2 regions of the Peribacillus sedimenti genome follow, and region 1 is predicted to be linked to the other one. Evidence: riboswitches for the same ligand, from Rfam matches in the RefSeq annotation. Region 1 holds a riboswitch; the other holds the start of a gene.
What was found. Region 1 has a riboswitch for S-adenosylmethionine ahead of V1500_RS16465 (5-methyltetrahydropteroyltriglutamate--homocysteine S-methyltransferase). Riboswitches for the same ligand answer to the same signal wherever they lie in the genome.
Positions count from the first base shown of each region.

Region 2: another riboswitch for S-adenosylmethionine. It lies ahead of metK (methionine adenosyltransferase); the one in region 1 lies ahead of V1500_RS16465 (5-methyltetrahydropteroyltriglutamate--homocysteine S-methyltransferase).

Region 1 covers NZ_CP143547.1:3,341,770-3,351,849, forward strand. Annotated here, with positions in the region: gene V1500_RS16465 (5-methyltetrahydropteroyltriglutamate--homocysteine S-methyltransferase) at 1,042-2,175, opposite strand; SAM riboswitch class I at 2,251-2,360, opposite strand; gene V1500_RS16470 (hypothetical protein) at 2,574-2,789, opposite strand; gene V1500_RS16475 (hypothetical protein) at 2,887-3,144, opposite strand; gene V1500_RS16480 (hypothetical protein) at 3,513-4,004, opposite strand; gene V1500_RS16485 (hypothetical protein) at 3,973-4,677, opposite strand; gene V1500_RS16490 (hypothetical protein) at 4,863-5,414, opposite strand; gene V1500_RS16495 (ATP-grasp domain-containing protein) at 5,793-7,016, shown strand; gene V1500_RS16500 (hypothetical protein) at 7,221-7,685, opposite strand; gene V1500_RS16505 (GNAT family N-acetyltransferase) at 8,159-8,437, opposite strand; gene V1500_RS16510 (MBL fold metallo-hydrolase) at 8,545-9,075, opposite strand; gene V1500_RS16515 (hypothetical protein) at 9,080-9,343, opposite strand; gene V1500_RS16520 (transcriptional regulator) at 9,591-9,773, opposite strand; gene V1500_RS16525 (class I SAM-dependent methyltransferase) at 10,071-10,080, opposite strand, start outside.
Region 2 covers NZ_CP143547.1:4,254,232-4,264,311, reverse strand. Annotated here, with positions in the region: gene V1500_RS20870 (Dps family protein) at 1-66, shown strand, start outside; gene V1500_RS20865 (DUF6154 family protein) at 151-411, opposite strand; gene V1500_RS20860 (hydrolase) at 928-1,263, shown strand; gene ytkD (RNA deprotection pyrophosphohydrolase) at 1,564-2,046, shown strand; gene V1500_RS20850 (ABC transporter permease) at 2,235-3,026, opposite strand; gene V1500_RS20845 (ABC transporter ATP-binding protein) at 3,004-3,795, opposite strand; gene V1500_RS20840 (ABC transporter substrate-binding protein) at 3,808-4,806, opposite strand; gene V1500_RS20835 (alpha/beta hydrolase family protein) at 5,003-5,794, shown strand; gene V1500_RS20830 (DUF2584 domain-containing protein) at 5,837-6,079, shown strand; gene pckA (phosphoenolpyruvate carboxykinase (ATP)) at 6,412-7,998, opposite strand; gene V1500_RS20820 (thiol-disulfide oxidoreductase DCC family protein) at 8,218-8,598, shown strand; SAM riboswitch class I at 8,655-8,813, shown strand; gene metK (methionine adenosyltransferase) at 9,083-10,080, shown strand, end outside.

The DNA of each region.
Region 1 (10,080 bases):
TGAAGAAGCAGACGCCTGGCCGCACTTATAGCCATACCTAATTAAAATTTGCTCCTGATGCAGGGATTCACCATTCTTCATCATGCAGACGAACATTGCGATCGTCTACATGATGTTTTTGTGCTGCTATTAACTTGATTTATAACTGAGAGTTGGAAATTGAAATGAATACATTTAGCTTTTATTATTTAGATAGGAGGGATTAAATCTTGCTGCGGTGCTAGGGGCGGTTAAATGAGCATATTGGATTTGGAAAGAAAGATTTTTATCAATGAATTAATTAAATTATGCTCTGAGTATCTACGATGTGAGGATGAAAAGACCAGGATGTATATCCGGGAACACATCATCCTCCTTAGCAACACTTGTATTAAAATAAAGTCATGTTAAACACAAAGGCAGCAGGTTTAATCCCTTCTGACAAGTTGTAATACTTCCGAGGATTATCCCGGGCTCTCGTCTTTTTATTAGTTAAGAAAGTATAACGTTTGCACTTTGACTGACCCTGTTTCGCCGTACACGTTGCACTAGTACCGACATCGCCAGGCGCCACACGATATGGGGGCCCAAGCTGACATTCCACTTGTGGCTGTAATTAGCCAAGGGTCATTTAAATAGGGCGCTTCCGCTTTTCTAACGGTTACGGCTCTATCTCAGAAACCTTGCCCGGAGACTTTCCAGTGTTAGCTCCCTTAAACAAATCAAGAAAGGCATCTATTGTGTCATTTCTTAAACTCACGCATCGATTTTTAGCATGCAGCCCTCTGATGAAAACCACCAGATTTTTGAACTTAATCCAACAAATGAATCGTTAACTCTTTCACTGGTTTGTTGGAATTTCACTTCTGTAAGGTCCCACTGGAACAGTTTCATATGTAATTCAGTTCGGTATGTTGTTCAGCCATACCAAAATAACATTTAGGAACCGGAGATTTTCCCACAGATTAATGAACAATATTTTCCGGTTAAATAAATTACTAATATACTTTATGTATAAATAAAAACGGGTATTTCACCCGTTTCTATTTGTACATATTAGATTTACTTCCAAACTTCCTGAGCTATTTCAACAACGTGTCTTAGCTTTGCCCATTGCTGTTCTTCTGTCAGCAGGTTCCCTTCTTCTGTCGAAGCGAATCCGCATTGCGGGCTTAAGCAAAGCTGGCTTAGGTCAACATATCGAGTAGCTTCTTCGATACGGCGTTTAATATCATCGCCATTTTCCAGTTCGCCAAATTTCGATGTTACCAATCCTAGAACAATTGACAAATCAGGCCGGTTCACAAATCGAAGAGGTTCAAAACCACCTGACCTGTCGTTGTCATATTCCAGGAAGAATCCATCAATATTGAGATTTCCAAACAGGGTTTCGGCAACTGGTTCATAGCCTCCCGAAGAAATCCATGTAGAACGGAAATTTCCCCTGCATATGTGCATGGTAATTGTCATGTCTTCCGGACGGCCCTCCACAGCATCATTTAATGTTTTTAAGTATCTGCTGCTCAGTTCCTCTGGATTTAAACCGCGGGCACGGATCTTTTCCTTTTCCTCGGGTGAACAAAGATAAGCCCATGATGTATCATCCAGCTGTAAGTATCTGCATCCCGCGTCATAAAAAGCCTGAATAGCTTTCTTATATGTATGGGCAAGATCGTTGAAAAATTCATCATTATCCGGGTATACGTTTTGTTCAATTTCGCCTCTGAAATGAAGCATGCTCGGACTTGGGATGGTCATCTTTGCAGTATGGTCGCCAGCTACGCTTTGAAGGTATTTAAAATCTTCAAGCATAGGATGCTTATCGAAGTCTAGCTTGCCAGTTACCTTAATGGCTCTTGATTTCGTCTGCTTTTGATGGAATTGGATTCCCCCTCCAGCCTGGTACCCTGTTACCCCTGTCAGAGCTTCAAGGAAGTCAAAATGCCACCAAGCACGGCGGAACTCTCCATCAGTTACAGCCTGCAGACCCAGCTCTTTCTGCTTTTGCACGATTCGTGTAATTTCTTCGTCTTCGGTTGCTCTTAATTGCTCAGCTGTAATCTCACCATTTAACTTCTGAAAACGTGCATGTTTTAATTTTTCTGAGCGCAGCAGGCTTCCGACCTGGTCTGCATGAAACGGTCCATTTCCTGCTCTCAAAAAGCCTTTATTTATCAGTTTTGTTTCATTTACCATAAATCTTTACCTCTTTTCTTGATATAAGTAAAAAAGCTCTTCCTTAATAAGGAAGAGCTTGTGGTTACAATCTCCTCCTTATCTTAAAGAACGTTCACAGTTCTTCAGGACTTAGCACCATTCTGTTCGAAAACAGCGGTTGCCGGGCTTCACAGGGCCATTCCCTCCACCACTCTTGATAAGGAAAAACAATTATATATATAGTATTATTAATTTTTTAAAAATTGTCAATAAATATCTCAGGGGACCATACCTTTGTCAGAGTGACTGTGACAATTAAAATAAAATCGCTGCTGACAAGAGAACGATTGCTGCCTTTGTATATTATTAAACTAAATATAAAAAACTCAGTAATAAACAGGGCAGCCCAATCATGGGTTGCCCTTTGATGATGTTAACTAAAAATTTCTAGAATCAAAGTTTGCACCCGAATCAGGACTCCCAGTATCTCCGGCACTTGAATGAATTTCCTGGCTGAATTCCGCATCAGTCATTGCTCTGCGGTCTTCCAGAAGTCCATTGGCAATATTCGGGGAGTCTCCCACTCTGCCTCTCGTTATTCCTCCGTCGATAGACTTGTTGCTGCCATTGTTCTGTGGATTATGCTCCGGCATATTGATTCCTCCCTTTCCTAACCATTATTCTCTGTCGAAATCTTAAAAATATGTTTGGAAAGTAAGACCGGAAACCTAATGAAACGCAGTACGGGCGTTATCTCCTGATTCGCCCTTTTACGGCTTCCCTTGTCAATCGCGCATTCTCTAAGCCCCTGCTGCTGAATGCGTTATCAGTGCTTTGCTGTTTATCTATGGGGCCTCCACTTGTATCAATATCACCGGCCAATCTAGGTGTTGGATCTTGCTGAACTGCATGGTCCGCAGCCTTAATATCATCTATAGAATGAAATGAATCGTTCCAGCTAACCTCCGCACTGCTTCCTGTTTGTTCAAATCTATTGTTTTCTGACATGAAAATCCTCCCTTATTGTGGTTCTTATTCATAGGGCTAAAATCTAAAAGGCATGAAAAAATACGACTCCCATACCAATAATGGTGCATTGCGAAAATAGCTAATATATTTTCTCCGTTCTCTCGTATTATTCGCCATATTTCCTGAAACATGCCTTTGATTTTAGCTTTTATGCGTCAATCTTTTGCCTGGCAGGAGCAATAACCCGGACTTCCTTCAGCCGTAATCATATTTATGGCTAAATAAAACAGGCTGCGGGGGTATATCCCTGCAGCCTTAAATTTCCTATTGCATTATAGTGGTCCTGCCCTCGAATTGGCTGCACTCCTTTGTTCCATAAATAAAACCTTCGGCTGCCTCAATTGCAATTAAGTCTTCATTTTTTGGGTAAGATCCTCTTGTGTATTACTGTACTCCGCAAGTTTAATTTGAAGAAGATTCACTTCATCCTTCATTTTCTGGAGATCGATATATAACTCAGCTTTCGATGCTTCATTGCTGGTCATAACGCTGCTTATAGCCTTTAAGTTGTTTTGTATTTTATAAAGTTGTTTCTCCAGAACAAATTGAGAGCCCACATTTCCCTTTACCTGTTTTTGGAGCAGCTGCACATCATTTTGAAGCATGCCAATCTTCTCTATTTCAGCTTGTGTGGATTCACTTTCCCTGTTCCTGGTATTTAACGCTGCCACACTATTATTGAACTCTTTAAGATTCTGTGTAAATACTACATCCAATTCCTTTAATCGGCCGGCCAAAAGGTCCAGTCGCGCGTTGAAATCCTCAAGGTTCATAACATTTTTCAGTAATTTTTCATCATGCTGCATGTTAATATTGTCTAATTGGCTGCGAAAATCCACTGTGCATCTTATCGTGTTCTTCTAATGCAGTCCTGAAGGCCTCTATATTTCCAATCATTCCAGCAAACTGACTTGAAAGTAAGGAAAACGATGCCTGGGACTCCTGCAGTTTAACCTCCATATGCTGGATACTTTGCTGCAGCTGGCTCAGTGATGCTGCTAGTTCCTGTTGCTTTACATCACCTTGTTCTATTTTTTGTTCCATTCCTATTAAGCTAACTTGGATCTGGCTAACGACGCTGGCAAGCAGCTTCCGTTCCGTTTCATAATTTGACAAAAGAGAATACAGGTCACCGTACTTTGCCTCTCCATTAGTCAGGCGCTTTGTGTGATCAAGCTGCAAACTTTCGAATTGATTTAACCGTTGCTCAAGAGCCTTTTGATGTTGGCCTTGGTCTGTTATTTGGCGATCGGCATGCTTAAGGCTCGATAATTGGCTGTCTAATTCTACTTGCAGTTCTGCCTGCTTTTTCTTATATTGAATTAATTCCTTATCAAGTAAATGTAGCCGCCCATTTTGGCTGATTAATTTATTTTTAAAGCCTTGCTGCATTTGTAATATCTCTGAAGTCTTGTTCCACTTGTATAATTTCTGGTTCCCATTATGGTCATATACAAATATACCGGTAGGATTTGCTCCAGGTAAGTGGTTATCAGCTTTATGATCAATCAAGAAAACTCTCCTCCGCGCAGTTTTATGATCACTATATGTAAGGCCATATCGAAAAGTGAATCGCATGGTGGCTGTAGGGGTGAACTACACGGTAATAAACGGGTACTTAAGGTACAGTGATGAAACCTTATTTTTAAGGGTGCAGCTGAATGTCTAAGGCTTTGCAGGGCGGAATGCAAAGCCTATTATTTTTGTACATATCCATACTTTTTTGTAGTTCTTAGGACAACACCAGCCAATACAAAAAAGATACAGATTAATACGAATTCTCCGGAATGCTTTTGAATGAACTCACTTGTTTTTCTCTGGATCATATGCAAAAAAGGCTCCTGAATTGGTTCATTCCTTGTTTTCACATAAGTGATATGCCGAACTGAATCTCCTGACAAAACCGGCTCCAGGCCATATTTCCCTTCATCAAGAGATATCTCTATCACATCTCCTTCTGCAATATCCATGAATTTGGCACCGACATATTCAGATGATAGCCAAATCGGTATATAGGTATAGTACACAGGAATAGATGTTTTTCCTTCTGTATGATCCGTAAGCTTCAGTGGCTGCAAAACCTGTAAATTCATCTTTCTGATTTGTCGTGGTTCCCCATTTTTCTTTGTTTCTTCTTTAAATTTTCTATCACTTGTAACCTTTCCAATTAATCGTACTGGTGCTTTTGCATTTATTTTTTTTACCTTTGCCGGGTCCATTGCTGTCAGGCCCGTATTGGTTATAAACATCCCATACATCACAAGCAGGAAAACCAGTATACATATTTTTAGAGAACGCCCGAAAATGAAGAAACACTCCCTTCAACAGTTTGATTGTCACAACATCACTGTCCATTTTCTCCTATCATACCTGACCGTTGGCATTTAAATTGCTGGATTTTGTCTTTCAAACCAAGAAAATTGGCCATTAACTCAAATTACAGCTGCATATTCATTTATCATCGTCTTTCTATAATCATGTACTTTATACCTTGAATTTCCAAATATGGTGCACAAAACTTTGCAGAGTTGGTTTTAACAACCTGTTAAACGTCTATAAAGAAATTACTAGCTCTGCAGCAAACACCAGCAAAACTAACCCAGCTGTACAATCAAGGAGGTAATAGAATGGGTGAAACATCATATCAAATGAACCAAGCGAACGAACCTCATGTACTTCGGCCTTCAAAATCCATTAAAGAGATTTATGGAGATAACATTGTTTACAATCCAAAATTGTATGCCACTGATTATGGCCACTTCTCTGGAGATTTATTAACATTGGAATCTTTAACCGGGAGAGAACTGACAGTGGTGGGGGATGTCCCCGTTGTTTGCCATGCAAGTACAACTACAGATCCGGCTATCGCCTTGTTGCAAAAGGCCGGTCTTCATATTCCGCAATATTATACGTATGAAAATGATAAAGAATATGTCGAAGTACTTAATAAGGTGCATAAACAGGACAAAAAAATGATATCCCAATTTCCTCAGCCAACAGACGAGGTATCACATGATCTTTTTTGGATTGACCCAAAACTTCATGCTTATTTATGTGACAAACAAAATATCCCGGAGCTTGTTCCTGCCGAACACGTAGCGCGAAGACGGCTAATGAGCCTCGATGAAATTTTACAAGAAAAGCCGAAGCTTCCATTTGTCCTAAAAACAGGTGACGGGCGTACTACAGCGGGTGGGTATGGCGTTGTATTAGTAGAGAATGAGGATCAACTGAATTCAATAGATGAAACCTTTGGTGATTTGTCACATATTATTCTCGAGGATTATATCGAGTATGATGAAAATATTTCTGTTCATTATGTTGCTGACAAGGACGGAGAGATCAATTTTATCGGAAAATCCGTGCAGATCGTAAATGATGGCAGTTTCCGTGGAAGCTGGATTACCACAGAAATTGAAGACCGTTACGGGGATATAGTTCAGACCGGGTACGAAGTCATGAATAATATAACAAAAATGGGTTATGTAGGTGTTGCTGGATTCGATGTGCTAATAAAAGACGGCCAATATTACTTTATCGATTTAAATATTCGGTTTAATGCTTCTACCTGCGGACTATTACTTTATAAAGATATCAAAAATAGATTTGGTAAGGACACCGTTCGACTTTGCAACTTCGATTGGACCGACGATTTCGATGATTTAATTCCTGTTGCAGAAAAATATTTGGACAAAGAACAATTTGTCCCGCTGAGCTTGCTGGATGCAGATTATTTCCCTGACCAAAAGCGTGTATCAAAAATGATTGGCCTTGTAATAGGCGATTCTGTGGAAGAAGTAGAGAATATCCTGGAAGATATGGCACAGGATGATCTTATAGTGAAGGAATAATCGGCACTTTTATTTCCATCATAGAAAATGATCGTTTTAGCCCAAGTAATGCTTGGGCTATATTACTTTAAACCAAGCGTTCTTCAGTAAATGCTGAATATTCGGCGTCATAACATTTAGCTATGTTATCAATGCAGCTATGTAAGAATATATGGTAAATCCGGCCATAATGGTAAAAGCGAACAAAAGAACAGACATATATTTTTATATTCTGTATTCTTTGGATGAAAAACAAAAGAGCTTTCGTTCGATTCTGCCCCTCTCCCCGATGAATTTGTACCAGCTTTGACCAATATAAAATGGGTTGGTAAGGAGCTTTTCAATAATATATTTTATTTTGCTGTCTGCCTCTTTGTTTTCAAGTTTTTCTTTAGAAGACAAAGCAAGCACAAAATACGATTTTGACAGGTCCAGCTCTAGAAGTTTAAGGTGATACGTGTGCTTATGTCTAAAGTTAAACTCTTTAAGCACTGCTGATATGCTTTTTTCCACGTCTACTTCAAATTTTGCTGCTTCTGACCACTGTTGCAATAAGGCATCATAAAGAGTCATTGTAATAATATGATGTGACACAAAATCCAAAGGATCATATTCTTTATTTAGGGATTTAAGCTGCTCGTCTGGCAATACCACAAACTTATTATAGTCAGCGAAAAAATTTTCGCTCATCACATATACCCTCTTTCGTTAGATGTACGTATAAATAAAAAAGCTTTGGCGATTGAATAAGTGCGTTTTCTATATAAAAGAGTTTACTATACAAAGATATCAGAGAACTCAGGTGCAGAATTATATGCTCTGCGATCCAGGCATTCATGTATTTAGTTCTCGCCGGAACGTAAAAACCCTTCAAATTGTCTATAATTTCTTAAAAACTATTTAAGGAAAGGTTTCGATTTGAAAGTTTGGAATTTTTTGTATGTTTTTTAGGGTATAATAAACATTAAGCTGTATGAAAAGAAACATATCTATTTATCCTCAAATAGGGATTACTTAACGGCAGTACACATCCTTATCTGTCAATGGTTCGGTCATTTTAAAGGCTGGAGATTATTGAATTCTCCAGCCTTTCAACTATTCATTGATATAAACTCCACCCGCAACCAGAAATCGGATTGATAAATATCCGTTCTATATCATCCTCAAGCTAATTGGTCTTGATATTCCTTCGTATTATCCATGACCTTTTTCGCAAAAGAACATTGTGGACGGATAAGTTTTTTCTCTTCCCTAGCAAATTCTACTACCTTTTTCACAAGGTCATTTCCTACACCTTGTCCACGAAGCTGATCTGACACAAAAGTATGGGTAATGATAAGGATATCGTTGTTCTCTCCACTAGTTACAAATTCAATATTGGCCAGCTTTTCACCATTTTCCTCAATGTAGAAGCCATTTTCTTCTCGCTTGATTTGGTTCATTGGATACCCCCCTAAGTTGAATTCACCGCTAACGTGCACCTTATTCTTGCATATTACCTTTTACCTTGTTCCGGACAGCAGTAAACTTTGCTGCTGATAGAAAAAAATCATTTCGTTTGCCCTACAGATGCATTGTTAAAAAATATATTTTTTGTTTTATCCCATAAAATAATTCCTGGTTTTATTTGTAAATCATGGTCCGCTTTGACCTTGAGATAATCCTCCCGGTCCGGAAATTCTTTGACCCATCCTAGGGACCGTTTAGCCGCCCTTTTATCTGTTGCTGCCCCAGATAAAATTATTTCTTTCCAGGAGCGTGTAGAATATCCGACATCATTGGCCAATAACAACCTGCCATTTTCAGCAGGACGGAAAACATGCCATGACGGTGGATGGGAGTATGTACCAAATAAAGAGAGCCATCCCGAACCAATCATAGCCGTTCCTCGACGGGCCATAAGGTCTGTATTATGAAAAGTCTCACCATGGAGACCTTTCCACATTGTTTTTATGTATCCAGCCCTTCTATGAGGAGCCTTCCATTCAGGCCTCCTGAACAGAATTTGTTTCGCATCTTTTACATGCGCAATGCCGCTGACATGGTCTGCATGCATATGTGTAAGTAAAACATAATTCAAATCCTTACTTACAAATCCCCATCTGTCCAAAAAATTTCATAGATGCATTGACCCGCTGCCCAAATGCTGTTTTTGGTTTGTCCTTATATTTTCGTGCCACCCCGTATCCACATGGATTAACCTTTTTGGGTGTTCGATAAGATATGAGGAAATTTTTCTTCTTCCCTCTCAGCCAGCCTGAGTATGGAAGTAGATGGACGGTCTTTTCACGAAATGCCAAATCTCCGTCTATAAGTACCCTGCCAGTATGTAAAACATGAACCTTCACAATCATTCTCCATTAGGCAATTGTTCCAGGACACGGATGAATAAGTATGAAAATGACAATGAATTAGTGGTACAGGAACCTTTGCAAGCAGAAACCACCCCAATTTATGCTGGTGTGGTTAATCTTTATTTATTAAATACTATACATGCAGGTTGATTTAAGCCCAGGAGCAAACAACATGATAATGCCCACAATAATTAAAGCAAAAACTGATTATCTATGCCGCAAAGTGCCAAAAATCATATCGTTACCAGATTGGGCTTGTCTGACGGTTTACCACTTTTGCAAAAACTCCATAAATATGGCCGCATTTATTGCAATACGCTACATTAAAATGCGGATCCTTCGTATCACTCTGTTCCTTGCTGTCCTGTGCTACGATATGCTCGATGCCTACTGCACCACACTCAGGACATTTTGGTTCTACCATGAAAAACCCTCCCTTCTTAGTATTTATACTTCGACACGTTTTTTTAAAAGCCCTCCACAATACCCGGATAAAGATGCTTTTCCAATGTCTTTTTGGAACTTCCTCTCCATCTGTAATAAATTCATATCAATCATTCATACAGGAAATCCCATCCAAACACGCTGCAATGTACCACACTTTAGGCAGGGATTTTCGTCTGCATACCGAAGCAAATACAAAAACAAAATGCCCTTCTTTCTCAGGAGGACATTTTGCAACGCTGTATTTATGTGATTTGTTTTTCGCATAAGAAAATAATTACTTCCGG
Region 2 (10,080 bases), 910 kb from region 1:
CTTACTGGGATGAAGAAGAGTCTTGATAAGAATGCATGGATGCTCCGTGCTTATCTGGGCCGATAAATTTCTTAATAATTCCGCCATAGAGGCGGAATTATTTTTTTGCAAAAAAATAACCTTGAGAAGACTCAAGGCGTCATGAATTCATTAATGAATATTTCGATGGTGGAAGTGAGCGGGTTTTGTGTCTTCAAGTTCATCTTGAGCAAATTTACCTTTAAGGGATTCAATAATATAAAGGCCAAGTAAATTATTCAATTCCTGATCGTCCATATCATCCAGGAGATTCATGATCTCTTTTCGATCTAGCTGCTCCAGCACTGCAAAGGCAAGCATGTCGATATCTTCCTCATCTCCGGTAAGCTTATTTCGATACAAATTATACAAATCCTCAATAAGTTTCACCATTGTTCACCTCTTTGCTGAATTATTTGCCATATGTAATAACAGTCAAAATAATTGTCTTTGTCTAACTGCAGGCGCTAGCCGCTCGGGACATAAGCCATCCTGCTGTGGTGGCTGAAGAACCGCCTCCTCACATCCCGTCTTCTGCCTGTCGATGCTGAACGAGCGGCCTTCCGTTTTTCATTTGTCTATCTTCACGCACTAGACGCTTGGGTCATAAACCATCCTGCTGTGGTGACTGAAGAACTGCTTCCTTGCATCCCGTCTTCTGCCTGTCGCGGCTGAACGAGGTTTTTCGTTTGTGCTGCGTATATTTAACTTAAGGTAAAAAACGTAATGATAATATAGTATTGTTTTACCCTGCAGATGTCATTTTAATCTATATTTTTACAATTACGATTAAAAAAAGGCGTTATATCAAACAGAGGTTTGACAAAAATATTTCCAAACAGGTATTTGGAAATGCCTCAGAATGAAGAATTCGATTAAGGGAAAAATGATACAAAAAGGCGGGGTTACATGCATAAAGAAAGCTATTACATTTATGTGCCTAATGGACAGATATCGAGGGATAGCGAATACTCACAGTGGAATTTTAAAATCGATGCCACAGATAATGAGATTATTCGTCTGAGGGAGCTTTTTGACGAAATACTCAATGATGATTCTCGAAGTTTTTTTCGTGCCCATGTCCCTTATGTGCAATATCATTACGACAGGGAAAATGATGAGTATGACGAAAAGTTGAAACAGATATATGGGATCATATATGAATTAGGGAATCCAGAAGCAAAGGAACATATTCAACAAATGGGAATATTAGAATCAAATGTTAAGGATGGCCTCTCGGATTGAGAAGCCATCTTTTGCTGGGAAATAAACTTCATGTTTTGATTTGGCAATTGGACTTTTACAACGTCAGCTCACAGGTTATGCATGCCCTTTGAGTTTTTTAATTCAGTAAATTTATTTATGCGCATCACGGGAAAAAAGATAAAAACTTTCTTGTTTTTAAAAACTGTAAAATTATCCTCTTAAAAGATATAGGTATAAGTTATAATTAGACCGGCTTGTTGTAATTTTTGATTCCAAATCCCGGAGCAGTAGAAAATGTAAGAAAACAGGAACAAATACCCATCAGAGAAGGTGATAGTTTTGGAGCGGTTTTTGGACAGGAATGGTATTTACATAGATTACTCTGATAATCCAAAGGATTTCGGGGAAGCGGACCATGTATTTGTATTGTGCAGATATCAAGACTGTTGGCTTCTTACCAACCATAAAATAAGAGGTTTTGAATTTCCTGGAGGGAAGCTGGAGGAGGGTGAAACACCACGGGAGGCAGGTATTAGGGAGGTAATGGAAGAAACAGGGGGGATTATCCGCGACCTCATCTTTATTGGCAAGTACAGGGTCAATGACCTAAAGAGAAGCTTTATCAAAGATATATTTTATGCAGAAGCAGAGGATATGTTGAGACGTGAACATTATATGGAAACGTATGGGCCAGTATTAGTAGAAGACCTATCTCCGCAGCAAATCCACATGGACGAACGTTTCAGTTTTATCATGAAAGATAGAGTATTGACGCTAAGTATGAAAGGATTACGGGAAAAAAGACCAGATATGTCGATTTAATTATTCTCTGCACCTTTCTTAAAAAGGTGTTAGTGTGATGAATTCATAAGCGTCCGATATCTTATCACCAAGAGCCAATAACGGGCTCTCTCTGTTTTTTTTCAGATGATTCTGTATGGAAACTCAATCTGTCTTTCAAAGAAAGAATCCGATTGAAATATTAATCGGATTCGCAGCTAGTGCCTTTATCACTTTCTAATGATTTTGCGCTCAAGGAATTCCACGAGCTGATACATAACAGTCGCAAATACGGCAATGATTAATAAAGCAAGGAGAACTAAATTAAAATTAAATACTTGGAAACCATAAATAATCAAATACCCCAATCCTCTTTCAGAAACAAGGAATTCACCCACAATGACGCCAACCCATGATAGTCCCACATTCACCTTTAATGTGGAAATGATGGTCGGGAAGGATGCGGGCAAAATGGCTTCCTTAAACATTTGTACTCTGCTTGCACCGAAGGTTTGCAGCACCTTTAGATAATTGGGATCCACTGCCCTGAAAGAGGTATATACAACGATGGTCGTGATGATGATGGAAATGATGGTCCCCATGGCCACGATGGATGTCATGGTTGGACCTAAAGCGACGATAAGGATAGGGCCAAGGGCTACCTTTGGCATGGCATTTAAAATAACGAGGTACGGATCCAGGACCTTCGAAAGGAACGGAGACCACCAAAGCAATGCTGCCAGGATGGTTCCCAGCAGGGTTCCTAGTATGAAACCAAGTACTGTTTCGTAAACGGTTATTCCGAGGTGGGGAAACAGTGAGCCGTCCATTATCTTTGTGGTGAACAGATGCCAAATTCTGGAGGGTGAACTGAAGATGAGCGGATCAATCCATTCCAATCTTGATAGGGTTTCCCATAGGGAAAAGAAGACAATGAAAATAAGCAGCTGGTAAAATCGTACCCAGCGCTTTTCTTTATTTAGGGAGGATCTATACTGTTCATGTAATTGATCTATGTTCATTTCCACCTTCAAGATTCTCCAGCTCCTTCCATATAATTTGGAATAAATCAGAGTATAAGGGGTGATTCCTTGCTTCAAAAGGACACAGACTTTGCAGTAGCGCCGGAACTTTAAACCATTTGTGGATCTTTCCCGGCTTTGGAGATAAAAGATAAATTCGGTCGCTCATGGCTATGGCTTCCCCAATATCATGAGTAACCAGGACTGCAGTTTTTCCATAGGATTTTAAAGTTTCCGAAACCAGGTCCTCCAGCTTTAGCTTAGTCTGATAATCCAGTGCAGAGAAAGGTTCATCCAAAAGCAGGAGTTTTGGATTCACAGCGAGGGTCCGTGCCAGTGCTGCTCTCTGCCTCATCCCCCCTGAAAGCTGTCTTGGAAATTGGTTTTCTACTCCTGCAAGACCTACCTGTTCTAAAAGTCCAAGAGCTTTGCCAATCTCTGTTTCTTCTTTTTTCTTTAAAAGCTTCAAGCCTATCGTAATGTTCTGTTCTATTGTCTTCCAAGGAAAGAGATAATCTTGCTGCAGCATGTAACCAATAGATAGACCCTTACGATCAAGCGGTTTGCCTTCCAGGAGAATGGTTCCAGCGGCAGGGGCAATCAGCCCGGCAATTATGGATAGGAGTGTCGTTTTTCCGCATCCGCTGGGGCCGAGGAAGGAGATAAATTCTCCTTCCTGGATGTCCAGATTAATATCTTCCAAGGCAGTAACTGCAAAATACCGTGTGAAATAAGTATGATGTATTCCTTTTACGGTTAAGAAGCTCATTGAAAAGCCCCCTTATTTAGACACCTTTTTAGCAAATTCTATATTTACCAGTTTTTCGTATTCCATTCGTTTTGGAAGCTCGCCAGCTTCATCCATAATATTTTGAAGATTATCCCATTCTTGTTCATCCAAAATAGGGTCGGCTGCAAAAGAGCCCTGTGTTTTGTATCTGTCTATTACTGTTTCAATTAATTCAAGGTCGGTGTCCTCGAAATAGGGCTGAATCACCTTTGCTGTTTCTTTGGCGCTTTTCTGCTGAACCCAATCCTGTGCTTTTTTCAAAGCACGGGTAAACTTTTCGATCACAGCCTTGTTGTTTTTAATATAGCTTTGTTTTGACATGAAGGTCGTGTATGGGACATGGCCGGATTCTGTCCCGAAGGAAGCTACTATATGCCCTTTTCCCTCTTTTTCAAACACGCTCGCGGTCGGTTCGAATAGTTGGACGAAGTCGCCAGTGCCTGATGCAAAGGCGGTAGAGATGTTTGCAAAGTCAATGTTTTGGATCAGCTTAAGGTCTTTGTGAGGGTTGATTCCATGCTTCTTTAAAACAAATTCACCGACCATCTGAGGCATTCCTCCCTTTCTTTGTCCAAGGAAGGTGGTCCCTTTTAACATAGTCCAATCAAATTGTTCAATTTTCTTTCTGGAAACAAGAAACGTACCATCTGTCTGAGTCAGCTGGGCAAAGTTTATTACGGGATCTTTAGTTTCCTGTGCCGATACATAGATGGAAGTCTCTGAACCCACCAGTGCAATGTCGGCTCCATTGGACAGCAAGGCAGTCATTGTTTTATCTCCACCCGGCGTAGTTTTCAGGCTGATATCCAATCCTTCTTCTTTAAAGAAGCCTTGTTCTATGGCGACGTATTGCGGGGCATAAAAGATGGACCGGGTAACTTCCGCTATGCGGACCTTTTTTAGCTCCTCCTTTTTTGAGCAAGCGCTCAATGGAATCGCTAAGAGACATACGAGCAGAAACAATACACCTATTCTGATCTTTTTTTTCATGGTAACCCTCCTTTAACTACTTTCACTTTCAATCATCTTATGAAATGATAAAAAATGTGTGTTTGCCCAGTTACCATCGTGTTGTAATTTATTCAAATGTGTAACTTATTTACATAGTTTGAATTCCTTTAATGCTAGGGAAAGTTAGAAAGAGATATACAATATGGATAACGAATTTACTGATTGGAGAGGTTGTATGCAGGACGGTACTATTATAGATAAACGACGATTTCCGTCTCCACATCCAGGCATTTATCTTTACCTGGTTACATATATGTCAGGGGGCTTAAAGGTAAAAGGGTTATTGGCTGAGCCGAATGATGGAAAGCATTATGACGGATTTTTATATCTGAGGGGTGGAATTAAGAATGTGGGGAAAGTCAGGCCCTCAAGAATCACACAGTTTGCAGCCCAGGGATTTATCGTTTTTGCCCCTTTTTATCGCGGGAACCAAGGAGGAGAGGGTGATGAGGATTTCGGCGGAGAAGACAGATATGATGCCATTTCTGGTTTTAAGCTTCTTGAATACCATGACAGGGTGAAAAGGGATTGCATTCATATTTTCGGTTTCTCCCGGGGAGGTGTCATGGCATTATGGACAGCTATCCACTGTAAAACAGCCGCATCTCTAGTAACATGGGGAGGAGTATCTGATATGTTCCTGACCTATGTAGAACGAAGTGACTTAAGAAGGATGATGAAACGTGTGATTGGCGGCAGCCCGAACAAGTATCCGAATGAATATGAAATCCGGACACCTTTATTTCGGGCTGACGAGATTGATGTTCCGGTGTTGATCATCCATGGAGAAAAGGATACAAATGTATCTGTTGAACATGCATTCCGATTGGAAAAAACGCTTAAAATGAAGAGGAAATACGTAGAAAGCTGGTATTTCACACAGTTCACCCATTACTTTCCTCCGGCAATAAATCGGCAGGTGGTCAGGGATCTGACAAGATGGATGAAACAAGCCGGAGAAAAATGATATAATTCAAGTACAAATGCGTTTTTTTAGGAGGAAACTATTATGGGGATGCCTTTAGAGCTGAACACCATGATTGTTACGAAAGGAAGAGAGAAGCGCAGGGAAGAAAATATATTTACTCTGCAGAAAGAGGGGTACCGGCTATATCCAATAGATATTCCTATTGATGTAAGAAAGACGGTACAGGGGGAATCCAGCGGGACAGGTGAGATTATAAAAGTGGAATGGGAAAACAATCACACCCTTTTGACTTATCGATTAATCTCCTTAAACTCAACAAACTAAAACTTTATGTGATAAAGCTGCCCCTTGGTTTTTGCAGCTTTAGAGTGGAAGACTGTTTGATTGTATAACCATGTGAAAAACTGTAGACAAACTAAGAAAATTGAGGTTGCCTACAGTTTTTTGTTTGGCTTGCTAATTGAGTCCATTGATTTCCGTTCCAGGCGCTTCGCTTTCCTGGGCTCTATTTGTTCAAATAGCGATGGAGTTTACAAGAAGGGTCCGGAATGAGAACATTCCAGACCCCTTTTGTGGACAATCTGAGTCGAACTCCTTAAAGGAATTCGGCTTTTTACATGTTATGCAGAGCGAAAAATGTGTAAGAAACGGGCGATTTAGGAAATTGGTCCGCCAAACTTTTCAATTTCAGGAGCTACATCGGCAAATTTTTTGAAGTTGAAGCGGAATTTGGACGCAAGCTCATTAGCCTTTGCCTCGTAAGCATCTTTATCCACCCATGTTTTTCTTGGTTGAAGGACCTCGTCAGGGACGCCTGGTACATGAACAGGGATATCAAGGCCAAAGATTTCATCCTTGATTGTTTCGACATTGTTCAATTCGCCTTCCAATGCAGCCTGTACCATCGCACGAGTGTATGCAAGCTTCATTCTGCTGCCCACTCCATACTCTCCCCCAGTCCAGCCTGTATTTACCAGATATACCTTGGAGCCATGCTGATCGATTTTCTCACCAAGCATTTCGGCATAGCGGGTAGCCGGAAGCGGCAGGAACGGCGAACCGAAGCAGGTGGAGAAGGTAGCTTCAGGTGAAGTCACACCACGCTCAGTTCCAGCCAATTTGCTGGTATATCCGCTTAAGAAATGGAACATTGCTTGTTCCTTCGATAGCTTGCTGATTGGAGGAAGCACGCCGAAGGCATCCGCAGTCAGAAAGATAATGGTATTTGGATGTCCTGCAATGCTGGGATCTACAATGTTGCCAATAGATTGAATCTGATAGGCTGCCCGGGTATTTTCTGTCAATGAATTGTCATCATAATCTGCTACCCTTGTATCATGGTCCACAACCACATTTTCCAATACGGCACCGAAACGGATGGCATCAAAGATTTGTGGTTCTTTTTCCCTTGTGAGGTTGATGCATTTCGCATAACAGCCACCCTCGATGTTGAATACTCCGTTTGGAGACCAGCCATGTTCATCATCACCGATTAATTTGCGGCTGGTGTCAGCAGACAAAGTTGTTTTCCCTGTACCTGACAAACCGAAGAACAGTGCAACGTCTCCTTCTCTGCCGACGTTTGCGGAGCAGTGCATTGGGAGAATTCCCTGCTCTGGGAGTAAATAATTCATGACTGAAAAAATCGATTTTTTCATTTCACCTGCATATTCTGTACCGCCGATAAGAACAGTTCGCCGCTCAAAAGAAATAATTATGAACGTCTCGGACTTTGTACCATCCAAAACTGGGTCAGCTTTGAAATCAGGAGCTGAAATCACAGTGAACTGGGCGTCATGACCCTGGAGTTCTTCCTCAATGGGACGGATAAAAAGCTGATGGGCGAAAAGATTATGCCAGGCATATTCATTAATTACCTGAATAGGAAGTCTATATTTATGATCTGCGCCAGCATAGCCTTTAAAAACGAAAAACTCTTCTTTTTCTTTTAAATGAAGGATCACCTTGTCATATAGCTTAGCAAAGGCTTCCTTTGAAATCGGCTGATTTACAGGGCCCCAGTCCACTTTCTTTATAACGGATTCATCTTCAACGATATATTTGTCTTTTGGAGACCGGCCCGTATATTTCCCCGTTTCGGCTCTTACTGCCCCAGTAGATGTCAGTACTCCTTCCTTTCGGCTCAAAACCTTCTCAACTAATTGAGGGACTGAAAGTTGTACACGCGCGTTGCTCCCGGCCAATAACTCATGCAACCCATTTGAAGTGCTGACATAATTCATATATGAGATACCATCCTTTTATTTTTGAATTTAACGTAATAATACGATTAGTATAACACATTTATTCAATTAGTCTATACTATTCAAAACTTTTCGGTGATGGTTTTTCAGAATCTTGTCACCGTTTTTTTGTTTTGTCCATTTTGAGCTGAAATGTGTTTTGTCGGTTTTCATATGTGCGATAATATAATATAGATTTTATGGGAGAGGTGAAGAAGGATGAAAGATATAGCATTGTACGATGCCGAATGTACTCTTTGCCAAAAGACAAAAAAATATATTTCTTCATTTGATTGGTTTCAGACCATACAATGGATCCCGCTTCAGGATTATGCGACAACACAACATTATAAATTATCTATAGATCAGAAACAATTAAGAAAAGAACTTCACTTAATTACACATAAACGGCAACTATTAAGGGGATTCTATGCTGTAAGGAGAATCATGCTGCGCTGCCCACTTTTGATTCCATTCGGCATTTTAGCGTACCTTCCGTTTGCCGGGATTATTGGCCGGCCCCTTTATCGTTATATTGCCGACCGCCGTAGATTGTTTTTTAGAACGGAATGTGAAGACGGCAAATGTTCGATTCATTGACAACAAAATATTTGACATTTTTCGTTATTTTGTTATGATTTTACCTTGTACGGATTCTCTTATCCCGAGCTGGTGGAGGGGACAGGCCCTATGAAACCCGGCAACCTGCCGATATACCGGAATGAACCTGCTGTAAATGAGCACGGATTATTACCGGAATATTTGGCGATGGTGCTAACCTGATGCAAGGTTTTTAAACCCTTGAACGATAAGAGTGAAAGGATAGCTGTTCTGACAACAACCTTTCCTCTCAAGTGGATAGGTTTTTTTCATGTAGTCAGGAAAGCGATGTCACCTTGAGTTAAAATATTCGGGAAATTGACTATAAAACAATCTATGATAGAAACCTAAAGGGAATGAACTCCGTCGATTAGCCAGGCTGAAGAAAAAGTGAGTCGTTTATGTACCTTTCAATGGGGTAACCTCACTATTGTACTCCCTCATTCAGATGCCTGCACATACTTTTTTGTTAGGAGGAAATAAGATGTCCAAGAAACGCCGTCTTTTTACTTCTGAATCTGTTACTGAAGGTCATCCTGATAAGATTTGTGACCAGATTTCAGATTCAATCTTGGATGCCATTCTATCCAAGGATGCGAATGCGCGTGTTGCGTGTGAAACTTCAGTTACAACCGGACTTGTCCTGGTTGCAGGAGAAATCACAACATCTACATACGTAGATATCCCTAAAATTGTTCGAGAAACGATAGCCGATATTGGATATACACGGGCAAAATATGGTTTCGATTCTCAAACCTGTGCTGTCTTGACATCGATCGATGAACAGTCACCCGACATTGCGATGGGTGTGGACCAAGCGTTGGAAGCGCGTGAAGGCCAAATGACCGATGAAGAAATTGAGGCCATTGGTGCTGGTGACCAGGGATTAATGTTCGGCTATGCCACAAATGAAACAAAAGAGCTTATGCCGCTTCCTATCTCATTGGCACACAAGCTTGCCAGGCGCCTGACCGAAGTGCGCAAAGAGGATATTCTTCCATATCTGCGGCCTGATGGCAAAACCCAGGTTACAGTAGAGTATGATGAGAATGACAAGCCAGTGCGCATTGATACCATCGTTATTTCTACTCAGCACCATCCTGAAATCAGCCTGGACCAGATCCAGCGCAATATTAAAGAGCATGTGATTAACCCTGTCGTTCCTGCTGAATTAATAGATGAAAATACAAAATATTTCATTAACCCTACAGGACGGTTCGTTATTGGAGGGCCACAAGGTGATGCGGGGCTGACTGGACGCAAAATCATTGTGGATACTTACGGAGGGTATGCTCGCCATGGAGGCGGCGCCTTCTCTGGAAAGGATCCTACAAAGGTGGACCGCTCTGGGGCGTATGCAGCACGTTATGTTGCAAAGAACCTTGTAGCAGCAGGCCTTGCTGACAAGGTTGAGGTACAGCTGGCTTATGCGATCGGTGTCGCACAGCCCGTTTCGATTTCTGTGGATACATTCGGCACAGG